DNA from 2 places in the Pantoea sp. XAF26B01_ASV70 genome. Region 1 is predicted to be linked to the other one. Evidence: predicted binding sites of a transcription regulator. Region 1 holds the regulator's gene; the other holds the start of a gene.

The links. The regulator LexA, encoded in region 1, represses DNA repair genes until DNA is damaged. The targets are predictions, from matches to a motif close to TNCTGTATGTACATACAGNA.
Region 2: a site for LexA is predicted at 1,448-1,467, ahead of umuD (translesion error-prone DNA polymerase V autoproteolytic subunit). Genes of this name have one in related genera too.

What each region holds. Positions count from the first base shown of each region.
Region 1 is NZ_CM137251.1:3,897,367-3,900,781, reverse strand. It holds gene plsB (glycerol-3-phosphate 1-O-acyltransferase PlsB) at 1-654, opposite strand, end outside; gene ACX8ZY_RS18450 (diacylglycerol kinase) at 783-1,151, shown strand; gene lexA (transcriptional repressor LexA) at 1,257-1,871, shown strand; gene dinF (MATE family efflux transporter DinF) at 1,972-3,294, shown strand.
Region 2 is NZ_CM137251.1:727,507-730,921, reverse strand. It holds gene ACX8ZY_RS03475 (DUF1281 domain-containing protein) at 1-363, shown strand, start outside; gene ACX8ZY_RS03470 (DNA methyltransferase family protein) at 494-1,201, shown strand; gene umuD (translesion error-prone DNA polymerase V autoproteolytic subunit) at 1,487-1,912, shown strand; gene umuC (translesion error-prone DNA polymerase V subunit UmuC) at 1,912-3,174, shown strand.

The DNA.
Region 1 (3,415 bases):
AAACAGATCCTGACGCGCCGGCAAGCGCGGGCCAATCGCCGCCAGCCGCTGGCGGGCAAAATGAATGCGCGCCACACGAGCCAGCTTCTGGGCGATCGACTGATCCGTACCGTGTTCAGTTGCCATGCGGCGCAGCGACACCGTCGGCGAGAAGCGGACAAAACTGTCGCGCCCGTGCCAGATCACCGCAAAAAACTTCTGCACCCCGTTCAGCACCCGCAGGTGTGGCGTTGCTTCGCCCTGGACTTCACGTCCTGGTGCGCGGCCAAACATCACCGTGACCGGCAGCATCTGAATATCCAGCTTAGGGTTATTGCGATGCAGGTCCAGGTAATCGTGAAAAATTTTCACGGATTCAACGCTGGGCACAAAATAGGGGAAGACGCGAGGGCCATTGTGGATAAAGACGTGGCGCGGCAGCAGAGAACCATCAATCTCCAGCGGAGTGAGCGGGTCGGGCAGATGATGCCGCAGACACTGTGCGCGTAAAGTCAGTAAGTCGGCCTTCGAATCGTAAGGCAAAACATACATAATAGGTCGGGTCGGATCCAGACCATGTTCAGACACGGGATCGGCCGGAATGGCCTTACTTTTTACCAAAAACGACAGTGGTAAATTAAGCAGTTTGTAATAGAGTTTACGCCAACCTGACATAGACAACATGAAGCCTCTTGTTAGCAAAGCGCCGCAAGCATACCAGAAAGCGCAGCGAAGATCTGTGGTGGTGCCAATTGCACGCAGCCCAGACATTGACGTCAATCCGATGAAAGGGTTCCCACATCATGGCAAATAATGCCACCGGACTTATCAGAATAGTAAAAGCTGCAGGTTACTCATGGCAGGGACTGCGTGCCGCCTGGCAACATGAAGCGGCGTTTCGGCAGGAAGCGCTGGCTGCGCTGGCCGCTATTGTTATTGCGTGCTGGCTGGATGTCGATGTGGTCTCCCGCATCCTCATGATTGGGGCGGTGGTGCTGGTGGTCATTGTTGAAATCCTCAATAGCGCCATTGAAGCAGTGGTCGACCGCATCGGTCAGGAGCATCATCCGCTGGCGGGCCGGGCAAAAGACATGGGCTCGGCGGCGGTGCTGATCAGCATCTTACTGGCACTCTTCGTCTGGATCGCGCTGCTCTGGACACATTTGCGATAAGCCTTCCATAACGCGTCTGAGGGCGCGTTTTCCCTGACAATCGGTTTCCATTTCACCAATACCTGTATATACTCACAGCGACTGTATAAACAACCAGGGGGCGGGATGAAAGCATTAACCAGCAGGCAGCAGCAGGTCTATGACCTGATTCGCGACCATATTTCTTCAACGGGCATGCCGCCTACGCGTGCCGAGATCGCCGCGCAGCTGGGCTTCCGTTCGCCGAACGCGGCAGAAGAGCATCTGAAAGCGCTGGCGCGCAAAGGCGTCATCGAGATCGTTTCCGGTGCATCGCGCGGCATTCGACTGTTAATGGAAGAAGAAGCCTCAGAAGGGCTACCGCTGATTGGCCGGGTTGCTGCCGGTGAGCCGATCATGGCGCAGGAACATATCGAAACCCACTACAAGGTCGATCCGGGCCTGTTTAAGCCGTCTGCTGACTTCCTGCTGCGCGTCAGCGGAATGTCGATGAAAGATATCGGGATTATGGATGGCGACCTGCTCGCGGTGCATAAAACCCAGGATGTGCGTAACGGCCAGGTTGTGGTTGCCCGCATTGATGATGAAGTCACCGTTAAGCGCTGGAAAAAGCAGGGTGCTATCGTGCATCTGCTGCCGGAAAACAGCGATTTTGACCCGATTGTTGTCGATACCCGTGCGCAGTCACTGACCATAGAAGGTCTGGCTGTTGGCGTGGTGCGCAACGGTGAGTGGCTCTGATTCTTCTGCCAGCGTGCATTCGCCTTCTCTGATGCTATTCTGTCTGCCCTAATTTTGTCGCTGCCTCTTTTGCGCAGCGACACTGAGCACGGAACGGCGAATGCGCTTTATTACGGCAACCGATAAAAATCTCTGGCGGCTTGCGCTGCCGATGATCCTTTCAAATATCACCGTTCCCTTACTTGGAGTGGTCGATACTGCAGTAATTGGTCATCTCGACAGCCCTGTCTATCTTGGCGGGGTTGCGGTCGGGACTACAGTGACCAGCTTCCTCTTTATGCTGCTGCTTTTCCTTCGAATGAGTACCACTGGCCTTACGGCGCAGGCATTTGGCGCGGGCGATAAAATGGCGCTGGCACGCGCGCTGACTCAGCCGCTGATCATTGCGCTGCTGGCGGGCGTACTGTTCATCGCTTTGCGTTATCCGATTATTCAGCTGTCGACCCATCTGGTTGGCGGCAATCCCGATGTACTCGAACAGGCGGCACTGTTTATTCAGATTCGCTGGCTCAGTGCGCCTGCCACGCTGGCAAACCTGGTCATTCTGGGCTGGCTGCTGGGCGTGCAGTATGCACGCGCGCCGGTGATCCTGCTGGTGGTGGGCAACCTGGTTAACATCGTGCTCGATCTCTGGCTGGTGATGGGGCTGCACTGGGGTGTCGCGGGGGCGGCAACCGCCACGGCGCTGGCGGAATACATTACGCTGGGTGTCGGCAGCATCATGGTCTGGCGGGTGTTAAAACTGCGCGGAATTACGCTTAGCCTGCTGAAGCAGAGCTGGCGCGGTGACAGCGGCCGGCTGCTGCGACTGAACCGGGATATCATGCTGCGCTCTCTGATGCTGCAGCTCTGTTTCGCCTCGCTGACCGTACTGGGTGCCCGGCTGGGTCCGGATGTGGTGGCGGTTAACGCAGTATTACTGATGTTCATCACTTTTACGGCTTACGCGCTGGATGGCTTTGCCTATGCGGTTGAAGCTTTTGCGGGTGAGGCGCATGGTGCAAAAGATGGCAGCAAACTCCTGCGCGTCTGGCACTCTGCCTGTCGGCAGGCGGTGGTGGTGGCGCTGTTCTTCTCGCTGATCTATGCCATTTTTGGCCCGCAAATCGTTACCCTGCTGACCTCTCTTCAGTCACTCCAGCAGACAGCGGACCGCTATCTGGTCTGGCAGATGATTATGCCGCTGATCGGTGTCTGGTGTTATCTGCTGGATGGCATGTTCATCGGGGCGACGCGCGGGCGCGAGATGCGTAACAGCATGGTAGTTGCCGCAGCCGGCTATTTTCTGACGCTGCTTAGCGTACCGGTGCTGGGTAACCATGGTCTTTGGCTGGCAGTCACGGTTTTCCTGGCGCTGCGAGGCCTGTCGCTGTGGCTCATCTGGCGTAAGCACTGGCGTCAGAACAGCTGGTTTGATGCCTGAGTCAGCCGTGGCTGCACGCAAGCCGATACGGATTATTCTGTATTATTCCACGGTTAAGAAATTGGCTACTACAATTAACTCTATGCAGCGCAGTTAACCAGCGCTTTGTATCGTTATTTTG
Region 2 (3,415 bases), 980 kb from region 1:
GAACTCTATATCCAGCTTTACGGGACGGAGTTTCCTGCGGGGCACCGGTCGGAGTGTAGCCGTGACGATATCGGTTCGCTGATACTGACGTTCTCCTCTCCCTGGTATCCGCCGTCGGCGGAAGTCATGGGGCAGATGTCGCAGAAGTTTGACTGTGAAATCCGTCACTACTGGATCTCTCCGGATGCCGGCACGTCGGGTTATCACTGTTTTGACAGCGGTGACCACGTCGACAGCGGACCTTATCCGGAGGAGGACTTGCAGTATCAGGTGAGTGAAGGGGCAAGGCTGTATCAGTTCAGTGCTGAAGCAGCTGCGCCGGCCGCCACTGCCGTTGCACACTACGCCGGCGTTCGTGGTTAACTACCGACAGATCCTAATCACAGGTCTGTCAGACAATGGTCACAGCATCTGCTGTGGCCGCTTTTTTCACCCGAAGGGGGAACATCGTTTCCCTTACGGGGCGTGTTCCCTTTTTTTCAGGAAAACACGCATGAGCGTCCGCATCGACAACGAGAAAGAATTTATCTCACTCTTTAACTCCATCGCCCGTGGCACCCGGCGTATCCAGGTGTTTACAGACTTCATCAGCTGCAGTGTGATCGCCATTCAGAATGGCCTGCATTTCTGTGAGAAGCGCGAACAGAAATATATGGCCATCGTGGGCAAATACAAAAAAGAGGACGTTTCATCGATGGCCAGACTGCTGGCATACGTGGTGAACGGACTGGAAGAAAAAACCTGTGACTTTCTCGGGCGCATTTACATGCTGCTTGAACTGGGTGACAAAGACAAAGAACAGTACTTCACCCCGTGGAGCGTGGCGCTGATGATGGCGCAACTGCAGTTCGGCGCGCAACTCAGCAATCCTGAAGAGGTTTTCAGAGACAAGCCGTTTATCACTTTTGCTGAACCGGCCTGCGGCTCAGGAGCTATGACGCTGGCATTCGCCAGCACGCTCAGGAATGCCGGTTATTCGCCACACCGCTATCTATGGGTGTCTGTTACCGATATCGATCCGCTGGCGGCGGGCATGGCCTATATCCAGCTTTCACTCTGCGGCATACCCGGTGAGGTTGTAATCGGGAATGCCCTGTGTGACGAACGGCGGCGGGTACTGCTGACGCCGGTGCATTACTGGAACGGATGGTCAGCACGTCTGCGTGCGCACTCTGGCATCAGGGCTGACGCAGCAGCGTGAAATGACATGATCCCATTAACGAACACTGAACAGAAGGAAAGACATATTTCTCAACATCTGAGGCCGGGTAACCGGCCTTTTTTTATCTTTATTTTGCGGGTATTGAGACGCTTGATTACCTGTAAAGGGCCAATTATTCCGACGCTGTTAACACTTTCGGTCTGGATGTGGTTTATTTTTACAGTATTCAATGAGTTACACCGAAGGTGACTGAGTGCGATTGACTGCCCTGGAATCTCTGGATAATACTGTATGCATAAACAGTAGATTAGGAGGTGCCATGACATGCTCACTTTATACAAATTCCCGCTATCCCCGATCTCGATAGCTGCACCACTTTTCCTCGAAAACTGTCAGGCTGGTTTTCCCAGCCCTGCTCAGGATTATGTTGAACGCGAGTTAGACCTCAACGAATATTGTGTAATGCGCCCTGCAGCGACGTTTTTTGTCCGCGCCTCTGGCCAGTCTATGACGGACATTGGCCTTAACAGTGGTGACTTAATGGTGGTAGATAAGGCCGAATCTCCCCGGCACGGCGACATTGTCATTGCTGAGATTGAAGGCGAATTTACCGTAAAACGCCTGCTGCTCCGCCCCAGGCTGACGCTCCAGCCCATGAATCCTTCCTTCTCCCCTATATACCCAGATCCGGAAACGCTCCAGATTTTCGGCGTGGTCACCTCATTTATTCATAAAACCCGGGGTGAGTGATGTTCGCAATAGTGGACGTCAATAGCTTCTATGCGAGCTGTGAAAAAGTCTTCAGACCTGATTTGCGCAACCAGGCAGTGGTTGTTCTGAGTAATAACGATGGTTGCGTCATCGCACGCAGTGCCGAAAGTAAAAAACATGTCCGTATGGGCGAACCCTGGTTTAAAATCAAAAACGAAAATTTCCCAGTTAAAATTCATGCCTTTAGCTCTAATTATGCGTTATACGCATCGATGTCGAACAGGGTAATGAGCGTTTTAGAAGCTCTGTCACCTCGCGTAGAACAGTATTCGATTGATGAGATGTTTCTGGACGTCCGTGGAATCGATTTTTGCACGGACTTCGAGACATTTGGTCGCGAAGTCCGTTGCAGTGTGCGTGAGCACACCGGCCTTACGGTCGGCGTTGGGGTTGGTAAAACCAAAACGCTAGCAAAATCAGCCCAGTGGAGCAGCAAAGAGTGGCCTCAGTTTGGCGGCGTCCTGGCCATCACATCGCACGTCCGTGCAGAGAAGATGCTTGCCCGCCAGCCCGTTGAGGAGGTCTGGGGAGTAGGCAGACGCATTGCCAAAAAACTGAACGGAATGGGTATTACAACCGCACTGGAGCTCTCCCGCGCCAATCCTGCAATGATCCGTAAACACTTCAGCGTAGTACTGGAGAGGACGGTGCGTGAGCTGAACGGCGAGAGCTGTATCAGTCTGGAAGAGGCGCCGCCGGCAAAGCAGCAGATCGTGTGCTCCCGTTCGTTTGGCGAAAGGGTCACGGAGTATGAACACATAAGACAGGCGATCTGTCAGCATGCCGAGCGGGCGGCCGCTAAATTGAGGGGGGAGAAACAATACTGCAGACAGGTTTGTGCATTCATTAAAACCTCGCCTTTTTCGCCCGGAGAGGCTTACTACGGAAATCTGGCTTCAGAGACACTGATGTCACCCTGTCAGGATTCCAGGGACATTATTGAAGCTGCGATGAGAGCGCTTGATCGAGTGTGGATAAACGGCCACCGTTATGCCAAAGCAGGCGTTATGCTGAACGATTTCACGCCTTCAGGAGTTGCTCAGCTCAATCTCTTTGATGAAGTTCAACCCAGAGCCAACAGCAAGCCTCTGATGCAGGTGATTGACCATATTAATCAGACTGGCATAGGGAATATCTGGTTTGCTGGTCGAGGAATAGCGCCAACATGGCAGATGAAGCGTGAGATGCTATCACCAGCATACACCACTCGATGGAGTGACGTACCTTCTGCAAAATTATGAAATAATTTTTATCATTTATAGCTAAGTTTGATTGAGTTTTTTAGGGAGGCATGTTAAAAAAGTGAGAAATAGGAAGGCTATAATCCCCCACTAATACAAATTCTTAACTGTATATAAATCCAGATGTACATGTGTTAGCGGAAAACATAAAAATTTTAATAATCGAGTTATGAATAGTAAGTGCCTGATATATCCTAGGTATTTCAATTTTTACGAGGCAATAGGATCATATAATCCCACT